One region of the Luteibacter sp. TLI7-4A genome, then DNA from elsewhere that is predicted to be linked to it. Evidence: predicted binding sites of a transcription regulator. Region 1 holds the regulator's gene; the other holds the start of a gene.
What was found. Region 1 encodes sigma-54, which starts transcription at its own class of promoters, with help from an activator protein. Its sites were predicted from a motif close to TGGCACGNGCNTTGC; they were not measured.

Region 1 (10,229 bases):
GCCCGTGACGGCGGCCGGTTGCCGGTGGACTTCACGCTCGTGGGCAGCGACAAGGCCCAGGCCGGCGCGTTGCGGATAGCCGCGGCGGCCGGCATTCCCACCGTCGCGCTGAATCCGAAGGATTACCCCACCCGTGCGGACTTCGACGCGGCGCTGTTCGGCCACGTCGCCCGGAGCGGGGCCGACCTGCTCGTCCTCGCCGGCTACATGCGGATCGTCGACGCGGGCATCGTGGCCGCATGGGAAGGCCGGGCGATCAACGTCCATCCCTCGCTGCTGCCCAAGTACCGCGGCCTGCACACGCATCGGCGCTGCCTCGAGGCGGGCGATGTGGAGCACGGTGCCAGCGTGCACTTCGTCACCGCCGAGCTCGATGGCGGTCCCGTGGTCGCCCAGGCCCGCATTCCCGTGCATCCGGGCGATACCGAGGCCGACCTCGCCGAACGCCTTCTGGTCGAGGAACACCGCTTGTTGCCCGCCGTGGTCGGCGCGATCGCCTCGGGCCGCCTGCGCTGGGATCGCGGCCCGGTGTTCGATGGCGCCCCCCTGGCACAACCGCTGGCCCTGACGGACCTCTGATACCCCCGCCAGGGGCCACCTCTCGGTGGGAGCCTCCTCCTCTGTTTGGTGGGAGCCGACCTTGTCGGCGATCCCGCGGCAGCGGGCCAGGCTATCGCTAGCACCCATCGCCGACAAGGTCGGCTCCCACCAGGCAGGTCGGCTCCCCTCGTCCCACCAGCGATGCCGCCCCGCATTCAGCCGCCCCGGCTAAACTCGGTGGCATGACGACCACGACCTTCCTTCGCGCCGGCCTCGCGCTGGCCCTCGCCCTGCCCGCCGCCGCTTTCGCCGCCGACGTGCCGCAGTCGTTCACCGCCACCTACCAGGTGCTCAAGGATGGCGGCCCGCTGGGCGAAGCCACCGTCACGCTGAAACCGGCGGGCAACGGGCAGTTCGAGTATTCGAACCAGACCAAGGGCACCTCGGGCCTCGCGGCCATGCTCGGTGCCAATGTGGCGGAGACCTCGCGCTTCACCTGGTCCGGACAGGTACCGCAGGCGGTGAGTTACCACTACCAGTTGGACGCCGCGGTGAAGTCGAAAACCCGCGACCTCACCGTGCAGGGCGGGACCGTGCAGGTGCAGGACAACAAGAAGAGCTTCAGCTATGCGGCCGTGCCGGGCATGGTCGAACGCAACACCTTGCCGCTCGCGCTCGGGCTCGCGCTACGTTCGGGCCAGCAACAGGTCGCCCTGCCCGTGGCGGTGAAGCAGGCGGTGGAGAACCAGCAGTTCAAGGTCTCGGGCAAGGAAAAGGTCACCGTGCCCGCCGGCTCGTTCGATGCCATCCGCGTGGATCGCACCGATGCGGATCGCGGCTTCAACGCATGGTATGTACCGGCGAAATTCCCGGTTCCGGTGAAGCTGGCGCAGAAGGACGGCGGCGACCTCACCATGGAACTGGTGAGGTTCGAAGGCCGCTGATCGCCGACAGGATCGGCTCCCACCAGAGCTCGCAAGCCTGGTGGGAACCGACCCTGTCGGCGATTTCAACGCCGCGATTCCAGCAGCGGCGACGTCAGGCGATCAGCTCGGCAGGCGACGAATCTTCGCGCCCAGCACGCCCAGTTTTTCCTCGATGTTCTCGTAGCCGCGATCGATGTGGTACACGCGATCGACGGTGGTGTCGCCCTCGGCGACGAGGCCGGCCAGCACCAGGCATGCCGAGGCGCGCAGGTCGGTGGCCATGATCGGCGCGCCGCTCATCTTCGGCACGCCGGTGATGATCGCGGTGTTGCCTTCGAGGCGGATGTCCGCACCCAGGCGCTGCAATTCCAGCGCATGCATGAAGCGGTTCTCGAACACCGTTTCGGTGATCACGCCAACGCCTTCGGCCACGCAGTTGAGCGCGGTGAACTGCGCCTGCATGTCGGTGGGAAACGCCGGGTAAGGCGCGGTCACCAGGTTCACGGCCTTCGGCCGGCGTCCCTGCATGTCGAGTTCGATCCAGTCCTTGCCCGTGCTGATGTGCGCGCCCGCTTCCTCGAGCTTCTGCAGCACGGCATCCATGGTGTCGGCGCGCGCGCCACGCGCGCGGACCTTGCCGCCGGTCATCGCGGCGCCGACCAGGAAGGTACCGGTCTCGATGCGATCCGGCAGGACCTCGTAGTGGGCTCCGTGCAGGCGTTCGACGCCTTCCACGATGAGCGTGGAGGTACCGATGCCGTCGATCTTCGCGCCCATCGCGATCAGGCAGTGCGCCAGGTCGACGACCTCGGGCTCCTGTGCCGCGTTCTCGATGACCGTGGTGCCTTCCGCGAGGGTGGCGGCCATCAGGATGTTTTCGGTACCGGTGACGGTGACCATGTCCATGACGATGCGCGCGCCCTTCAGGCGGCCGGCCCTCGCCTTGATGTAGCCGTTCTCCACGGTGACCTCGGCGCCGAGCGCCTGCAGGCCGCGGATGTGCTGGTCGACCGGACGCGAGCCGATGGCGCAGCCACCCGGGAGCGAGACCTCGGCCTTGCCATGCCGCGCGACCAGCGGGCCGAGCACGAGGATCGACGCACGCATGGTGCGGACGAGTTCGTACGGGGCGACGCAGGAATTCTCCGGGCGCGGGTCGATGTGCATCTTCATGCGATCGTCCAGGACCACGCGAACGCCCATGCGACCCAGCAGTTCGATGAAGGTGGTGACGTCGTGCAGGTGCGGCACGTTGCCGATGCTGACCGGTTCGTCGGCGAGCAGGCAGGAGGCGAGGATGGGCAGGACGGCGTTCTTGGCGCCGGAAATGCTCACCTCACCGTTGAGCGGCTGGCCGCCGCTGATAAGGATCTTGGCCATGGAGGGGGAATGCCTTGGGAAAGGAAACGGGCGGAGGATGGCGCCCGGCGCGCTGGTTCAGCGGCGGCCGGCGGCTTCTTCGGGTGTGAGGGTCTTCAGGCCCAGGGCGTGGATGGCACCGCCCATGAGGTCGCCGAGGGTGGCGTAAACGAGCCGGTGGCGGGCCAGGGGCAACTTGCCGGCGAACTGTTCCGAGACCACGTCGGCTTCGAAATGGACGCCGTCGTCGCCACGAACGTCTACCCGCGCGCCGGGCAGGCCGGCTTCGATCAATGCCTGGATGCGCGCAGCGTCCATGGATTCTCCGGTGATGGGGGGTCGCCGCGCCGGTGAGGGTTCCGAAACGGACCCTGAACCACCCGTCGATGGCAGCGACTATAAAATGAGAATATGTAATGGTAATGGAAATCCGGTGTCGCAGAAATGGACATCCCGGGTAACCAGGGATTGCCCCACCCGGACAATGAGGTCACATGAACGCCCGCACCGCCCCACCCGCCGACGCCCTCCATGTGAACGCAGACACCGTCATCCGTAGCGCCCGCAACGTCATCAAGACCGAGGCGGCGGCCATCCGCGCCCTGGAGGCGAAGGTCGATGCCGCCTTCGTCCAGGCCTGCCAGATGATCCTGGCCTGCAAGGGCCGGGTCGTGGTCTCGGGCATGGGCAAGTCGGGCCATATCGCGCGGAAGATCGCCGCGACGCTGGCGTCCACCGGCACCCCGTCGTTCTTCGTCCATCCCGGCGAGGCCAGCCACGGCGACCTAGGGATGATCCAGCCGGACGATATCCTGCTCGGCATCTCCTATTCGGGCGAGACCGACGAACTCCTCTACATCCTGCCGGCGATCAAGCGGCAGGGCATCGGCCTGATCTCGATCACCGGCAACCCCAGGTCGTCGCTGGCGACCCAGGCCGACCTCAACCTCGACGCCAACGTCGCCTCGGAAGCCTGCCCCCACGGCCTGGCCCCGACCGCCAGCACGACGGCCGCCCTGGTCATGGGCGACGCGCTGGCCGTGGCGCTGCTGGAGGCACGCGGCTTCACCCCGGACGATTTCGCCCGTTCGCATCCGGCCGGCAGCCTGGGCCGCCGCCTGCTCCTGCACATCGCCGACGTGATGCACTCGGGCGACGACGTACCTCGCGTGCGCCTCGAGGCCACCCTCAGCGAGGCCCTGGTCGAGATGTCGCGCAAGCACCTGGGCATGACCGCGGTGGTCGATGCGGAGAACCGCCTGCTGGGCGTGTTCACCGACGGCGACCTGCGCCGCGCGCTGGACGACGATGGCGTCGACCTGCGCAGTGCCTCGGTGGCCCAGCTCATGACCCGCGGGCCCAAGACGATCGGTTCCGACAAGCTCGCCGTCGAGGCCGCCCAATTGATGGAAAAGCACCAGATCAACGCCCTGCTGGTGGTGGATGCCGATGGCCGCGCCGTCGGCGCGCTGAACATCCACGACCTGCTTCGTGCCCGCGTCGTCTGAACGGCCGACTCCCGGTGCGTTCCCGCCGCGCCGCATCATCCCCATATAGCGAACCATGGCCTACACCCATTACACCGAGATTCCCGCCGATGTGGCCGAGCGCGCCTCCCGCGTGCGCGTGGTCGTGTTCGACGTCGATGGCACGCTCACCGACGGGCGCCTCTGGTACGCCGAGGACGGTCGGGAGACCAAGGTCTTCCACGTGCACGACGGACTGGGCCTGAAGGCACTGCAGCGCAACGGCGTGAAGGTCGCGATCATCACGGCCCGGATCAGCCATCCCGTGTCGCTGCGCGCCGAGGAACTGGGTATCGCCCACGTCTACCAAGGCCAGAAGGACAAGCGCGCCTGCCTGGCCGGCCTGCTGGAGGCGTTGCGCCTGGCGCCGGAGGAATCCGCCTTCGTCGGCGACGACCTGCCCGACCTCCCGGCCATGGGTATCGCCGGACTCGCCGTGGCCACCGCCAATGCCCATCCCTGGGTGGTCGAGCGTGCCCATTGGCGCACGCGCCTGTCCGGTGGATATGGCGCCGCCCGCGAAGTGGCCGACATGATCCTCGCCGCCCAGGGCAAGGCCGAGGCAGAGAGGGATCGCTGGCTGTGAGCGCGTTCAACCTGCTGAAGGACCGCGGTGCGACGGGCACGGCCGGCATCCTCGCCGTCGTCCTCGGCGCCAGCGTATTGCTTTACTACTGGGCGGCGCCGGAGAAGAAGGTCCAGGACTTCGTGGGCCCGCCACGTTCCGGCTACGTGCTGACCAATTTCGACCTCGATTCATACAACGAGGAAGGCAAGCCCGCATTCAAGCTGATCGCGCCGCACCTCGAGCGGCGCGAGGGCGACGATTCGCTCTACATCAACGCTCCGGATTTCGTCCTTCCCTCGACCAAGGAGGCCGACATCCCGCCGTGGAAGGGCCACTCCCAGTACGGGTGGGTGAACAAGGACGGCAGCCTGCTCAAGCTGCAAGGCAAGGTCCACATGGAGCGGCCGGCCTTCGGCACCACCCAGGCCGCCAGCATCGACACCTCCGAAGTCACCGCGTGGCCCAAGGAGAACCGCCTGGAGACGGCCGAGGCGGCGCGGATCGTGCAGGGAAGCTCTACAATGGATGGCGTTGGCATGCGCGCCAATCTCGACACCAAGCACCTGGAGCTCCTCGATGCAGTCCATAGCACGTACCTGCCGCGCAAGCGCTAAGGCCGCCCTGTTCGCGGTGCTCGGCATGGCACTCGTGGCCAGCCTGCCCGTCGTGGCGAAGCAATCCGACCGCAACGAGCCGGTCGACGTCCATTCGAAGTCGTTCGACGGTTCGCAGCAACCGGCCGGCAAGGTGATCTGGACCACCAACGTGATCCTCACCCAGGGCACGCTGAAGATCACCGGCGACAAGGCCACCGGCTATCTGGATGCCGACAACAACATCACCCGCGTGGTGGTCGACGGCAAGCCGGCCACCATTCACCAGCTCGACGAGCAGAACGAACCGATGGACGGCCAGGCGCTGAACATCGACTACAAGGTCGACCAGGACTTCGCCGTCCTCACGGGCAATGCCAAGGTCAAGCAGCCGGCCAAGGGCAGCGCCGAAGGCGACAAGCTCACCTACAACACCAAGGACAGCACGATGACCGGCGAGAGCAATGGCGCCGCCCCCGTGCACATGACCTTCCAGCCGAAGAACAAGCCGGCCGCCGCCCCGGCGACGCCCGCGACGCCGGCACCCGACACGAAGAAGCCCTGACCCGATGCTTTCAGCCCAAGGCCTGCAGAAGCGCTTCCGCGCGCGCCAGGTGGTTCGCGATTTCGCCTTTTCCATCCGTGAAGGCGAGGTGGTCGGCCTGCTCGGCCCCAACGGCGCCGGCAAGACCACCTGCTTCTACATGGTGGTGGGCCTCATCCAGGCCGACGCCGGCTCCATCAAGCTCGATCAGCAAGACATCACCGGACTGCCGATGCATGCCCGCGCCAAGCTGGGTATCGGCTATCTCCCGCAGGAGGCCTCGGTGTTCCGGCGACTCAGCGTGTCGGACAACATCCTGGCCGTGCTGGAATTGCGTGAAGGCATGACCCAGAAGCAGCGCGAGGACGAGTTGGAGAGCCTGCTGGACGAGTTGAAGATCTCGCATATCGCCGAGCAAAAAGGCATCAGCCTGTCCGGCGGCGAACGCCGCCGCGTGGAGATCGCCCGCGCCCTCGCCGCGCGTCCCCGCTACATGCTGCTCGACGAACCGTTCGCGGGCGTCGATCCCATCTCGGTGGGCGAGATCCAGCGCATCGTCCGCCACCTGAAGGAGCGCGGGATCGGCGTGCTGATCACCGATCACAATGTGCGCGAGACCCTCGGCATCTGTGACCGCGCGTACATCCTGAACGACGGAGAGGTACTTTCCCGCGGCACGCCTCAGCACATCCTCGCCGATGAAAAGGTACGGGAAGTGTATCTGGGCCGTGAATTCCGAATCTGACGGCGCCCGTCTTCCCTTCGCGAAGCCGTCTCCGCGCGCCGCTGGTTTGCGGGGCCCGTAAGGGGTTACGATGGATCGGGAACCCCAAGCGTCGCAGGCATGAAACCCGGACTCCAGTTTCGCCTCCATCAGCAGCTCACGCTGACGCCGCAGTTGCAGCAGGCCATCCGCCTTCTGCAACTGTCACAGCTTGAGCTCGAGGCCGAACTCCGCCAGATCGCGGAAAGCAACCCCTTGCTCGAGTTCGCGGAAGACGCCGAGTCCGAAACGGAGCCGGCCGCGGAAGACGGCTATGAGGCTCCGGAATTCCCCTCGCGAGAAGACATCCCGGTCAAGGCGTCGAAGGAGGACGAGGAATCCACCGTCACGCCGTCGGAGGAACTCGCGCCGGAATGGGACGATGACCGGTTCCACGGCGAGGCCGGCGACTACGCCGGTGCATCTTCCCGCAGCGGCGGTCTCGACGAGGATGGTTTCGAGCCGCAGAACGCCGCGCCGGAAAGCCTCCAGCAACACCTGGAGTGGCAGCTCAACCTGTCGCAGTTCTCGCCCCGCGACCACGCCATCGCCACCGCGATCATCCACGCGCTCGATGAGGACGGTTACCTGCATGACGGCGTGGAAGCGGTGGAAGCCGCCTTGCCCGCCGAGTTGCATGCGACCGCCGGGGAGATCGAGGCCGTTCGCCAGCGCGTGCAACGTTTCGATCCCACGGGTATCGCCAGCCTCGACCTGCGCGACTGCCTGTTCTGCCAGCTTTCCCAGTTCTCGCTCGACACCCCGCATCGCGAACTCGCGATCCGCATCGTGAACGAGGAACTGGAACTGCTGGCGCGCAACGACACCGCCAAGATCGCCCGTCGGCTCAAGGCACCCGAGGCCCACGTGGCCGCCGCGGCGAGCCTCATACGCAGCCTCGACCCCCGTCCCGGCGCCGCGCTGGATGCCACGCCCGTCGAATACGTGGCACCCGACGTCTACGCCCGACGCGAGAACGGGCGCTGGCAGGTCAGCCTCAATCCCGACTCCCAGCCCCGGCTGGGTCTCAACCAGCACTATTGCAACCTCATCGCGCGGGCCCGAGGCGACGACGCCACCTGGATGAAGGGGCAGCTGCAGGAAGCACGCTGGCTGCTCAAGAGCCTGCAGTCCAGGGCCGAGACCTTGCAGAAGGTGGCCGATGTGATCGTCCGTCGGCAAAGCGCGTTCCTCGACTACGGCCCCGAGGCCATGCACCCGCTGGTATTGCGCGAAGTGGCCGAGGAAGTGGGCATGCACGAGTCCACGATCTCCCGGGTGACCACGCGCAAATACATGCATACGCCGCGTGGCACCTTCGAATTGAAACATTTCTTCTCCAGCGGCGTGGCCACCGAGGACGGTGGCACCGCGTCCGCCACCGCGATCCAGGCCATGCTGCGCAAGCTCATCATGGCCGAGGACGCGCGTCGGCCCCTGTCCGACCAGGCACTGGCGGAGGAACTGCATCGACGCGGTATTCAGGTGGCACGACGTACGGTGGCCAAGTACCGCGAAGCCATGCGCATCCCGAGTTCCAGCGAACGCGTCCGCGCCAGTTGACGCGAACGGAACCCCATCGGAGGTCTACGGTCCCATAGGTTCAAGGCTAGAGGAACGGCACCTCGCCGTTCCGATCTCGTCGCCACAAGGCGACACCCTCAGCAAGAAGGAGGCGTCAATGCAAATCCAGATCAGCGGCCAGCACATCCATATCACCCCCGCCCTGCGTGAGCGCGTGGAACAGCAAGTCGGCCGCTTCGAACGCCTTTTCGACAACATCAAAGCCCTCGACGTGGTCCTTTCCGTCGACAAGAACGAGCACAAGGCCGGCGGCACCCTGCATTGCGCGGGTACGCGCCTGCACGCCGACGGTATTGCCCGCCTCGAAGACGACAACAAGAACGACACGATGTACACGGCGATCGACGCGATGATCGCCAAGCTGGCCGACCAGCTGAAGAAGCACAAGGAAAAACTGAAAGACCACCACAATCACGAGGTCCGTGACGGACGCGTCGCCAGCAGCTGAGGTCCGATTCCCCGGGTGGGAAGCGCGCTGGCGGGTGGGAAAGCGCGCTGGCGCGCGAACAGCCTTGCCGCAAGCCCCATCGCGGCCCAGGCCGCTTCCCACCTTCAAAGGCACAACAAGCCCCCTCACGGCCGGCCGCTCCCAACCCTTGTGGCACAATATACGAGCAAGCCGGCCGCCCGCGTGCCGGCTTTTCTCTTCAAGGGACCCAAAGCGTGGACCGGCTTACCGCCAGACAACTCTTCGACGGGGTACACGAGCGCATGGCCTTGCGCTGGGCCGCCGGCATGCGTGGGGAATCACGCGTGCTCGAGCCCAACGCCAAGCAGAGCCGGCGTCCCTCGCTGGTCGGCTACCTCAATGTGATCTACCCCAACAAGGTGCAGATCATCGGTACCGAGGAACTCAACTTCCTCGACGGGCTCGATTCGCGCCAGCGCTGGGAAGTCATCCACAAGATCGCCGCCTACCAGCCCGCCGCCCTGATCGTCACCAAGGAACAGTCCATCCCCGCCGACCTGCGCGAGGTGGCCGAGGAAACGGACACGCCGCTGTGGCAGAGCACCAAGCGCGGCCATGAACTGCTCACCTACCTGCAATACCACCTGGCCCGTACCCTGGCGCCACGGGTCACCCTGCACGGCGTGTTCCTGGAAGTTTTCTCCATCGGCGTGCTGATCACCGGCGAGCCCGCCTCGGGCAAGAGCGAACTGGCCCTGGAACTGATCAGCCGAGGCCATCGCCTGGTCGCCGACGATGCCACCGAATTCACCCTCATCGCCCCCGACGTCATCGACGGCGCCTGCCCCGAGTTGCTGCAGGACCTCCTGGAGGTGCGCGGCCTGGGCGTGTTGAACATCCGGGAGATGTTCGGCCACACCGCGGTGAAACCGTCCAAGTACCTGCGCCTGGTCGTCCACCTCAAGCCGCTGCGCGAAGGCGAGGACACCGACGCCATGACCCGTCTCACCGGCGATGTCAGCCGGCGCAACGTGCTCGATGTCGACGTGCCCAAGATCACCATTCCCGTCGCGCCGGGCCGCAACCTGGCGGTGCTGGTCGAGGCCGCGGTGCGCAACCATGTGCTGAAGGCCAAGGGCATCGACCCGGCGCAGACCTTCATCGACCGCCAGGCGCACCAGATGCGCCGCTTCTCCCCGTGGTGACCGCCGTGAGCGACGAAGTCATGAGCCCTATCGTCGATCCCGATGCCATCCACCTCGTGGTGCTTACCGGCATGTCCGGTGGCGGCAAGACCGTCGCCCTGCGTGCGCTGGAAGACCTCGAGTTCTATTGCGTCGACAACATGCCGGCGGAACTGATCCCGCAGCTGGTCGCCGCCGTCAGCCAGGGCGAGCACGGGCCGCGCAAGCGCATC
Region 2 (10,229 bases), 170 kb from region 1:
TTCCTCGTCGTCGGTGCCGGCCACGCTGCCGCCAAGGATGCTCCCGCATCACGGGGTCCCGGGCAGGCCGCGATCGCCAGCGCCAATTTCCTGGCCACGAATGCCGGATTCGAAGTACTCGCCAAGGGCGGCAACGCGTTCGACGCGGCCGTCGCGGTGTCGTCGACACTGGCCGTGGTGGAGCAGCAGAGTTCCGGCATCGGCGGTGGTTTCATGGCCCTGCTGCACAAGGCGTCCGATGGGCGCGACGTTTTCATCGATGCCCGCGAAACGGCGCCGAAGGCCGTGGACATGAAGGCCTACGTCGGCACGGACGGCAAACCGAACCGCGACGTGTCGACCAACGGTCCGCTGTCGGCGGGCATTCCGGGTGAGCCCGCGGGCCTGGCCTGGATGGCCGGGCATTACGGCAAGCTGCCCTTGTCCGCCTCGCTGGCCCCGGCGATCCGGATCGCGAAGGAGGGCTTCCAGCCCGACGCGCGTTTCATCGGAACCATCGAAGACCGCAAGGACGTCCTGGCGCGCTACCCCGCATCGGCGGCGATCTACCTGCCTGATGGCAAGGTGCCCGCGCAGGGCTGGACCTTGCGCCAGCCCGACCTCGCGAAGACGCTGGAACGCCTTGCCGCCAAGGGCGCCGACGGTTTCTACAAAGGCGAGACCGCGAAGCTGCTGGTCTCCGCCTCGCGCGGTGCCGGTGGCAACTGGACGGCCGCCGACCTGGAGGCCTACCGCGTTAAGGAGCGCGAGCCGCTGAGCGTCGACTACAAGGGCTATCGCATCGTCACCGCGCCGCCGCCATCGTCGGGTGGCGTGGCGATTGCCGAAGTGCTCAACATCCTCGCCGGTTTCGACCTCGGCAAGCTCGACGTGGCCCACGCCACGCACCTGACCATCGAGGCGATGCGACGGGCCTTCCGCGATCACAACGAATACCTCGGCGACCCGGACTTCGTGAAGATGCCGCTCGACATGCTGCTGTCGAAGTACTACGCGGACGGCCTGCGCGCGACCATCTCGCCGGACAAGGCGACGCCGTCCGATTTGCTGCCTACGGCCATGTCGGCCGACCCGGGCATGCACACCACGCATTTTTCCGTGATCGACGCCGACGGCAACATGGTGGCGTCCACGCTCACGGTGAACCTGGAATTCGGCTCGGGCTTCGTCGCCGAGGGCACGGGCGTCGTGCTCAACGACGAAATGGACGACTTCGCCCTGGTCCCGGGCCAGCCCAATGCCTTCGGCCTGCGCGGCGCCCTGGCCAACGCTCCGGAGCCGGGCAAGCGCATGCTTTCGTCGATGTCGCCCAGCTTCGTCTTCGGTGCCGATCGCACCGCGGTGATCGGCTCACCGGGTGGCTCGACCATCATCACGCAGGTGCTCGAAGGTATCCTTGCCTTCATCGACGGCAAGAGCGCTTCCCAGATCACGGCGCAGAAGCGCTACCACCATCAATACCTGCCCGATCGCGTGGACGTGGAAGCGGGGGCGTTCGACGAGGCCACGGCCAAGGCGCTCACGGACATGGGCCACGTATTGAGGAACCGGTCGCCGTGGGGTTTCATGAACGTGGTCACCTGGGATCACCGGACCAACACGCTGGATGCCGCCACCGATCCGCGCCGTCCATCGGGCCTGGGCAAGGTCGGTGCGGTAAAATCCGTCCCATGAAGCTCTGGTCACTGATCGGCAATTCGCAAAAGCTCGACGGCGGCGCCATGTTCGGCAATGCGCCGCGCGCCATGTGGGCGCGCTGGATCGAGCCGGACGAACAGAACCGGATTCCGCTGGCCTGTCGTTGCCTGCTCGTCACCGGGCTGGACGGCCGCAACGTGCTCTTCGAGACGGGTATCGGCGCGTTCTTCGAGCCTGCGATGCGCGAGCGCTACGGCGTGGTGGAGGAGAGGCACGTGCTGCTCGACTCGCTCGCCGAGGCGGGCCTGGGCCATGAAGACATCGACGCGGTGGTGCTTTCGCACCTGCATTTCGACCACGCCGGCGGCTTGCTCGCCCCATGGGCGGAAGGCGAACCGGCACGGCTGCTGTTCCCGAACGCGCGCTTCCTCGTCGGGGCGGCGCATTGGGAACGCGCCAGGGACCCGCATCCGCGCGATCGCGCCTCTTTCGTTCCGGACATCGTCCGGTTGCTGGAAGAGAGCGGCCGGCTGGAACGGGTGGAAGAGGGCAAGCCATCTTCGCTGGGCGAGTCCGTGCGCTTCGAATTCTCCGAAGGACACACGCCGGGGCTGATGCTTGCCGAAGTGGGTGGCGTGGCGTTCTGCGCCGACCTCATTCCCGGGCGCGCCTGGGTGCACCTACCGGTGACGATGGGATACGACCGCTGGCCAGAGAAGCTCATCGACGAGAAAAAGGCCTTCCTCGACGACAAGATCGCGCGTGGCGTGAAGCTGTTCTTCACGCACGATCACGACTGCGCGCTGGCGAAGGTGGAGAAAGACGATAAGGGCCGCTACAGGGCGGCCGATACGCTTGGGCGACTGGCCGGGCTCGATGTCTAGGCGAGCAGGGGATGGGGGCAGGATGTCATCGAATTACGGGATGAACCAGACGGGGATGGCCTTGGGGACCCGGCTGGCCGGCGCCGTGTTGCTGCTGGCCGGCCTGGGCCTCGTCGCGTGGAACGAACGCCGCGTGATGGATTACACCGCCGCGCTGGCCCGGCACGGCTCGCCGGTGCTCGACCTCGGCGCGGAGGGGCGTCCGGCGTCCGGGCAATACGGTGCGCTCACCCGTGTCAGCGGCATGCCATTGATCGTCGAAGCACCACGCGACCCGGAATTCGACATCCGCGCGGAATCGCCGATCCTCATCCGCCACGTGGAGATGTTCCAGTGGCGCGAGATCACCGTGGGTGGCGCCTCCCACTACGAACTCGACTGGGTGGACCGCCCGGTCGACGCCACGAATTTCGCCAAGCCAGCCGGGCACGTGAATCCGGGCGCCTTTCCGATACAGGGCAGGCAATTCGAAGCGGGCGAGGTGAAGCTGGGTAACTTCAAGCTGTCCGAAACGATCCTGCGTGCGTTCCCGGGACGCGTGACCGTTCCGCCGGACGAGAAGAAGCTGCCGCCGAACCTCGCCGCCACCTTCCAGCGCGCCGGCGATGCGTTGGTCACGAGCGCCAAGCCGGCCAATCCCCGCCTGGGCGATCTGCGCGTCAGCTGGGAAGCGGTGCCTTTGCAACCCATGACCGTGCTGGCCCGCATCGACGGCGATAAGTTGGTGCCGGCCGCCAGCCGCGATGGCGACGATGGCTTCGACGTACAGGTGGGCGAGCGCAGCCTGCTCGACGTACTGCCCGCGCTGCCCGAACCGCCGGGCGCCGTCATGCTCGCGCGCGGGGGTTCTTTCGTGCTGGCGATACTCGGCTCGCTGCTGCTCGCTTGCACCAGCCGTCTACGTAACGACGTGCTGTTCGCCATCGGCATCGGTGCGGTGGTGGTATCCGCCGTCGCCGGCGTCATGTGGCTGGCTGGCGACGCGATGACGGCCAGCGTCTGGTTGCTGGTGGCCGTGCTGGGCGCGGGGCTCGCGATCTGGCGGGTTCAGGCCTCGGCTTCGACGGCCGCCGTGCCATCGGCGAAGGAGTAGACGTGGTCGGCCCAGTTCGCCGCCTCCACGTACATCGCCGCCATCGTATGCACGTGTTGCTCGCGTAGCGCCGTGTCGCTTTCCAGTTCGCCCTGTTCCCAATGGCGAATCTGGTCGAGGATCGGGGCGAACGGGCCGGTTCCTTCGAGCAGGGCCTCGCGGATCTCGATCGCCAGCGGCAGGTGTTCGAGCACGTAGGCCATGGACACGTTCATGAGCGTGTCCAGCAATGAGAACAAGCCGGCCGTGAAGGCCATTTCCTGCAGTTCGGGCTTGATGGCTCGCGCGAGCTTCTCGCACATGTGCGCGCGGATCAGGGCAAGGCGGAGCAATTCCGGCGGACGCTCGTCCATGCCCGATACGGCCATGGTGAAGATCCAGTTGCGCATGCGGTTGACGCCGAAGAACACCGCCGCCTGTTCCACCGACTTCAGCTGGCGGGGCAGGGCGAAGTACGCGGAGTTCACGCAACCCAGCAGCTTGTAGCTGAGGATGGCGTCGTCGCGGATGATCTTGCCGAGTTCGACGGGGCCGTTCTCGGGATCTTGCAACGCACCCATGAGGCGAAGCACGCCGAGCTTGCTCGGGCTGAGCCGTGGCATGTCGACGCGTTCCGGGCGGAGCAGGTACTTGCCCTGGAAACCGTCGACGTCCTGGTCGGCGTAGTCGACGAAGGTTTCGTGCGTATCGACGCCGGTGACGATCACCTTCACGCCGAACGCGTGCACGTAGTCCATGTGCGCGCGGGCGGCCACGGGGTGACGATGGTCCACCGCCACCTTCGCGAATTGTACGATGCGCAGCAAGGCATCGACGCCGGCCCGGTGTTCCGGATCGGCGGGCAGGTTGAAATCCTCGAGCATGAAGAGGCAGCCATGGCCTTTCAGTTCGCGGAGTTTCACCAGGAGTTGTTCGTCGGTGCCGACATCGGCGCTGATGCTGGCACCGAGCCGCGCGTTGTGGCGCAGGATATCGGCGTGCTGCAACAGCAGGTCGCGCGACATGTGCAGGAACGCGCGGTTGTCGCGAACGAGGCGCTTCAGGCTGCCGTCGGCGATCGCGCTGAGCGTCGCTTGTGTATGGGCGAGCGAGGCGGCGTCGATATCGCTGCCGATCGGCCGGGGGAAGAGCAGTTCATAAGCGAACAGGGACTGCTTCTTGTCCAGGATGGGCACACGGACGATGGGGAGGATACCGTCGTCGTTCACCGCTGCCGGCTGGGGATGTGCTGCCATTGCTTCCTTCTTGCGCCGTCTGGGTGAGCCTTGAGTGTCGCTGCTTCGTTCCGGTCAAACCTGTGCAAGGGTCGCGGAACGAAGATTCACTTTCGCCACGCCGTTGCGACCGTAGGTCGAGCCGACCGGCGATTCGCCGGAGATCAGGGCGAGTGCCTGGCGGACGTGGCCCATTCGCTGGGCGACGATACGGCCGTTCACTTCATTGAGCCGCCTGCATTCGCCCAGGCGCTCGAGGGTGTGCAGCCAACGCGGGTCGAGGAGGCTGTCGATGCCGGCCGCATCGCCCAGCTGGCGACGCTCCACGTCGAGTTTCTCGATCCGGTCGAGCAGCTTGCCTTTCGCCCGGCCGGCGGCTTCCAGCGCCTGCGGATCCGCCTGGCCAAGCGCCATGCGCTCTTCGACCAGGCTGGCATGCAGGGTGTCGACCTCACGGGCGAGGTCGCCCATGACCGCGACGAGCGCGGCATCGAAGTCGGGGCCGAGCGGGCCGGTCATGCCTTGCCACCATCCATCTGGCCTTCCAGCGCGAGGAACTTGCTGGCGATGGCCTGGGCGTCGGGCTTGTAGGTGCCATCGGCGAGGCGGGAGCGGATCTCGTCCACGCGCTTCGTGTCGATGTCGTCCCCGCGGCTCGCGGCGTCGAGCGCCTTGGCCGAATCCGTGATCTTGACGCTGTCGTCGCTCGGGCGCACCGAACCGGTGCCCTGGGTCGAACCGGCGGAACCGGCGGCCGGGTTCTGGGTGCGGAGCTGCACCTGCGGCTGCGGGGCCTGGAGGCCGGGTTTGATGGTCGTCGTCATGGGTGTATCCCTCGGATCATTTTTTCCGTCAGACCTTTATCGGCGGTCGGCGGGCGAACTTTAGCCGGCCCCGGGCCGTGAAGTGTGACCTGGTTCGGATTTCGTTCACGGCAGGACCGCGACCGTGCCGGGGCCGCTCACGATCGCATCGAGCACCTTGCCCGACGAGGCGTTGCGGACCTTGAGCCGCGCGCCGGTATCGCCGGCACCCATGGCCACGCCCTCGGCGTGGATCGTCACGCCATCGACGCTGGCTTCCATGCTGACGGCGTCTCCGATGCGCACGGCCTGGCGGCCGGCGAGCATGCCGGGGGTGAGCACGGTGCCCGCGCCGAGCGGCCGGGCCAGCGAACGGCCACCGATCTGCTCGAGGTCGGCCACGTAACCGTAGGCGAGCGTGGCGACGTCGCGTTCTTCGGCATGGACGTCGCCGGCACCGATGCCGTCACCGCGGGCGAGCGGCCTGCTGGTGACCAGCACGTTGGTGAGCATTTTCACCCGCACGGGCACGCGCACCGTCCAGCCGCCAGGAACGGGGCAACGGACCGTCACGCTGACCCGGGCGCCGAGGGGGCGATTGCCGGGCAGCGACGCGTCCAGCGGTGCGGTGCATTCGGCCAGGCGCAGCCGGCTGTCCAGGGTGCCGGCCTCGGCGATCATGCGGGCGCCGGGCAGGTTGCGATGCTGTTGCAGCCAATCGACGGCGGTGCCGCGTATCGCGTCCAGCGATTGGCCCGCTTCCGCGGACGGGGGAAGGACGACGAGCGCGGCGAAGGCGAGGCCGGTGGCGAGGACGCGATGGATCACGCGGCGCGTTCCGCCAGCGACGTGGAAAGGCCCTGGGCGATGGCGTCCAGCTCCTTCACGAGGCCCGGCAGCATGTGTCCGGCATCGGCGTGGCGGCCTTCGCCCAGGGTGATGGCGTACTGCGAAGCGAGGACGGAGAAACGCTCGCCGGCGGTGCGGATGGCATCGGCGGCATCGTCGGGCCGGCGCGCGCGGAACTGGTCGATGCAACGCATCATCGGCGTGGTGTCGAGCCAGCGGCGGTCGAGGCTGGACGGGTCGCGCGACGCGAGTTCGAGGGCATAGCGCAAGCCCTGGCTGGCTTCGCGGATCATCTGGCTGAGGCTGGCGGCATCGAGGTTGCCCTCGGTTTCCAGCTTCGCGAGGCTCAGGCGATGGGCGAGGACGGCGGCGCGTGCGGCCGCGTCGGCCTGGCGCCGCGCGTCGTTGCCGATACGGCCGAGCGAGCCTTGCGTGGCCTGGATCGCGGCGATGCGGCCTTGCAGCGCACCCATGCCTTCGCGTGCGGCCTCGAGGCTGCCGCGCGCCCCGCGCACGGCGTCGTCGACGCGTCCGAGCGAGGCCTGCATGCCGGCGATGCCGGACTGGGACTGGTCGAGGCGGCGCAGGCTGGTCTGCACGGCCTCGTCGAGATGCCCGGAGAATTCGCCCACCGCCTGGGTGACCTGGTCGATCTCGGCGGTCGCCTGCGTGGTTTTTTCCGCCAGTTGCTTCACTTCGTCGGCCACCACCGCGAAGCCACGACCGGCTTCACCGGCACGAGCCGCCTCGATCGCGGCGTTCAACGCGACGAGATTGGTCTGATGGGCGATGTCCTGCACCGCGGCCGTGAGCTTGCGGATGGCGGTGAAATAATCGGCGAACTGGGCATGGTTGCGGCTCATCCCCGACAAGGCGCTACGCAGCAGGCGCAGTTGGCCGTCGAGTTCGGCCGACGTGGTTTGTCCCTGGTTGCCGGCATCGGCCATCCCGGCGACGCCGGCATGGGCCTGGTCGATCGCCGTCGAAATCCTGGCGCTGGCCTCCGTCAATCGACCGGCGGTATCGCGCGCGCCTTCGACGGCGGTGCCGAGTTCCTGAAGGGTCGTGCCCAGCGCCTGGGCGTTGGTCAACACCATGCCCTGTTGCTCGATCGCCTGGATGGTCGTCGCCGCCGCGGTACGTGGCTCGGCGGGCTTGAGCAGGGCACCCAGCGCGCTCGCGGCCGCCGGATACTGGGCGGCGAGCGCCCGCACGCGCGCGGCGTCACCGCTGGCGGCGGCGTGGGCTAGGAGGCGGACGTGCTGGCTCCAGAGGAGGGTCATGATTTCGCTTTCGCTTTGTTCGGGTGGTCGCCTCACTACATCGGTAGGAAGGCCGGCTTCTTGAGCCAAGCAATCGTCGTGCCATGAGGCGCGCCTCAAGCTCGCCCGCCCCCGGCCGATACGTTTCGCGACATCTTCCGTAGACGCATGCGTACCCATGGCCCGACCGCTCCTCGATACCGTGGAAACCTTCACCCGCCTCGCGGGCCATAACCGCGTGGCGATGCTGCTGTTCCGGCTGGGCGACGGCCAGGCCTTCGGCATCAACGTGTTCAAGGTGCGCGAGGTGCTGCGCCGGCCACGGCTGGAGCGGATGCCCAGCATGCACGAGCTCGTCGCGGGCAGCTTCGACTACCGCGGCAGCACCATCCCGGTGGTCGATCTCGCCGCGGCCATGGGCTACCCATCGCTCGCCGCGGAGGACGGAGCGCATCTGATCGTGACCGAGTTCAACCGGTCGGTGCAGGGTTTCCTTGTCTCCGACGTGGACCGCATCGTCCACGTGGACGGCGGCAACCTGGCGGCGCCGCCCGCCGCGTTGGGCTACGGCCCACGTGTGAACGCGGTGACCCGGTTGGACGGCAACCTGATGGCGGTGGTCGACGTCGAGCAGGTGTTGGCCAGCGTCGATCCACGCGTGGCGGAATTGTCCGAACGCGTGCAGCAGGCCGCCCATGTGCAGCAGGCGTCGAATCGCCGCGTGCTGGTGGTGGACGACTCCCTCGTCGCCCGGACACAACTGGTCGAACTCTTCCGCAAGATGGACCTGGAGTGCGTGGTGGCCAAGGATGGCAGCGAAGGGCTCGACATGCTGCGCAGCCTGGCGATGGGGCCGGCCGCCGAGCGGATCGCCCTGGTGGTGTCCGACATCGAGATGCCGGCGATGGACGGGTACGCACTCACCCGCGCCATCCGCGAGGACACCCAGCTGCGTCACCTCAAGATCCTGCTGCACAGTTCCCTGAGCGGCGTGTTCAACGAGGCGATGGTGGAACGGGTCGGCGCCGATCGCTTCATCGCGAAGTTCCAGCCCGACGTGCTGGCTACCGCCGTGCTCGAGTTGTTGCCGGCCTGATGGCGGCCGGCGCCCTGTCAGCGATGTGACGCAGGCAGGCGCCGGAATTCCGACACGGCACCGCGCGGACCCGGCCACCCATCGTTGAAAACGGCGCCACGACGCCGTTTCACCCGCACCTTCCTCGCGTGGCACGCGAATTGCTCAACCCCTCGGGCCAAGGTCACGAGAGGGCAGAGCCCATGATCGACAAACCCGATGCGCTGTTCGGCGTTCACGCCCAGGCCCTTGGCCTGTGGCAGAGCCGTGCCGAGGTGATTTCCTCGAACCTCGCCAACGCCGATACCCCGGGCTTTCTCGCCCGCGATCTCGATTTTCGCAAGGTGATGGCCGCCGCCACCGGCGCCGTCGACGGCAACACCCTGCAGATGACCGCCACGGAGGCAGGACACATCGGCGGCAATCCCGCCATGGCCCTCGCCGATGCGCAGAAGCTCGCCTACCGCGTCGAGACCCAGCCGACGATGGACGGCAACACCGTCGATACCCAGGTGGAGCAGGCGCAGTTCGCCGCCAACGCCATCCACTACCAGGCGTCGCTCGGCTTCATCAACGGGCAGATCCACACCATGCGCCTCGCCATCACAGGGTCCAGTTCATGAGCCTGCTCAAGATCTTCGACGTCGCCGGTTCCGGCATGGCCGCGCAATCGGCGCGTCTCAACACCACGGCCAGCAACATGGCCAACGCGGACAGCCTCGCCAGCAGCGAAGCCGGAGCCTACCGGGCGAAGCAGCCGTTGTTCTCGGCGGTGCAGCGCCAGGTGAACGGGCAAATGGAAAACGAAGGCGTGCGCACGCTCGGCGTCACCGAAAGCCAGGCGCCGGTGCAGTCGCGCTTCGAGCCGTCCAACCCGCTCGCCGATGCCAATGGCTATGTGTATTCGAGCAACGTCAATCCGGTCGACGAGCTGGTCAACATGATCTCCGCGTCGCGCTCCTACCAGAACAACGTCGAAGTCATGAACAGCGCCAAGCAGCTCATGCAGAAGACGCTGGACCTCGGCAAGTAAGGATTCCCATGGCAGTCGATACCGTCAACGGCAGCTCAACGCCCACCACCCAGTCTTCCTCGGGCCAGCTTCAGCAGCAGACGCTGAGCCAGTCGGATTTCCTCAAGCTGATGGTCACCCAGATGACCAACCAGGACCCGACCAAGCCCATGGACTCCACCCAGATGGTGGCCCAGATGGCGCAGTTCTCCCAGGTGGCCGCCACGCAGGAACTTCAGCAGTCGTTCGACTCGCTGGCCACGAACCTCAGCGGCGACCAGTTCGTGCGTGCCGCGGCCCTGGTGGGCCAGGAGGTGCTGGTGCCGTCCACGGCCGGCAAGCTCACCGACGGCACGTTCGGCGGTGCCGTCAATGTCGGTACGTCGGGTACCTACGTGA

Region 2: flgB (flagellar basal body rod protein FlgB) is a predicted target of sigma-54. The motif match lies at 8,969-8,983, and genes of this name have one in related genera.

What each region holds. Positions count from the first base shown of each region.
Region 1 is NZ_JBPGWO010000001.1:2,489,483-2,499,711, forward strand. It holds gene purN (phosphoribosylglycinamide formyltransferase) at 1-579, shown strand, start outside; gene ACR9Y6_RS10995 (DUF3108 domain-containing protein) at 783-1,484, shown strand; gene murA (UDP-N-acetylglucosamine 1-carboxyvinyltransferase) at 1,587-2,846, opposite strand; gene ACR9Y6_RS11005 (BolA family protein) at 2,904-3,143, opposite strand; gene ACR9Y6_RS11010 (KpsF/GutQ family sugar-phosphate isomerase) at 3,320-4,333, shown strand; gene ACR9Y6_RS11015 (KdsC family phosphatase) at 4,389-4,937, shown strand; gene lptC (LPS export ABC transporter periplasmic protein LptC) at 4,934-5,533, shown strand; gene lptA (lipopolysaccharide transport periplasmic protein LptA) at 5,559-6,077, shown strand; gene lptB (LPS export ABC transporter ATP-binding protein) at 6,082-6,801, shown strand; gene ACR9Y6_RS11035 (RNA polymerase factor sigma-54) at 6,901-8,382, shown strand; gene hpf (ribosome hibernation-promoting factor, HPF/YfiA family) at 8,501-8,851, shown strand; gene hprK (HPr(Ser) kinase/phosphatase) at 9,067-10,017, shown strand; gene rapZ (RNase adapter RapZ) at 10,038-10,229, shown strand, end outside.
Region 2 is NZ_JBPGWO010000001.1:2,323,830-2,334,058, reverse strand. It holds gene ggt (gamma-glutamyltransferase) at 1-1,674, shown strand, start outside; gene ACR9Y6_RS10280 (MBL fold metallo-hydrolase) at 1,671-2,522, shown strand; gene ACR9Y6_RS10275 (TMEM43 family protein) at 2,545-3,615, shown strand; gene ACR9Y6_RS10270 (EAL and HDOD domain-containing protein) at 3,570-4,850, opposite strand; gene ACR9Y6_RS10265 (flagella synthesis protein FlgN) at 4,905-5,348, opposite strand; gene flgM (flagellar biosynthesis anti-sigma factor FlgM) at 5,345-5,653, opposite strand; gene flgA (flagellar basal body P-ring formation chaperone FlgA) at 5,759-6,460, opposite strand; gene ACR9Y6_RS10250 (methyl-accepting chemotaxis protein) at 6,457-7,764, opposite strand; gene ACR9Y6_RS10245 (chemotaxis protein) at 7,922-8,839, shown strand; gene flgB (flagellar basal body rod protein FlgB) at 9,022-9,441, shown strand; gene flgC (flagellar basal body rod protein FlgC) at 9,438-9,851, shown strand; gene ACR9Y6_RS10230 (flagellar hook assembly protein FlgD) at 9,860-10,229, shown strand, end outside.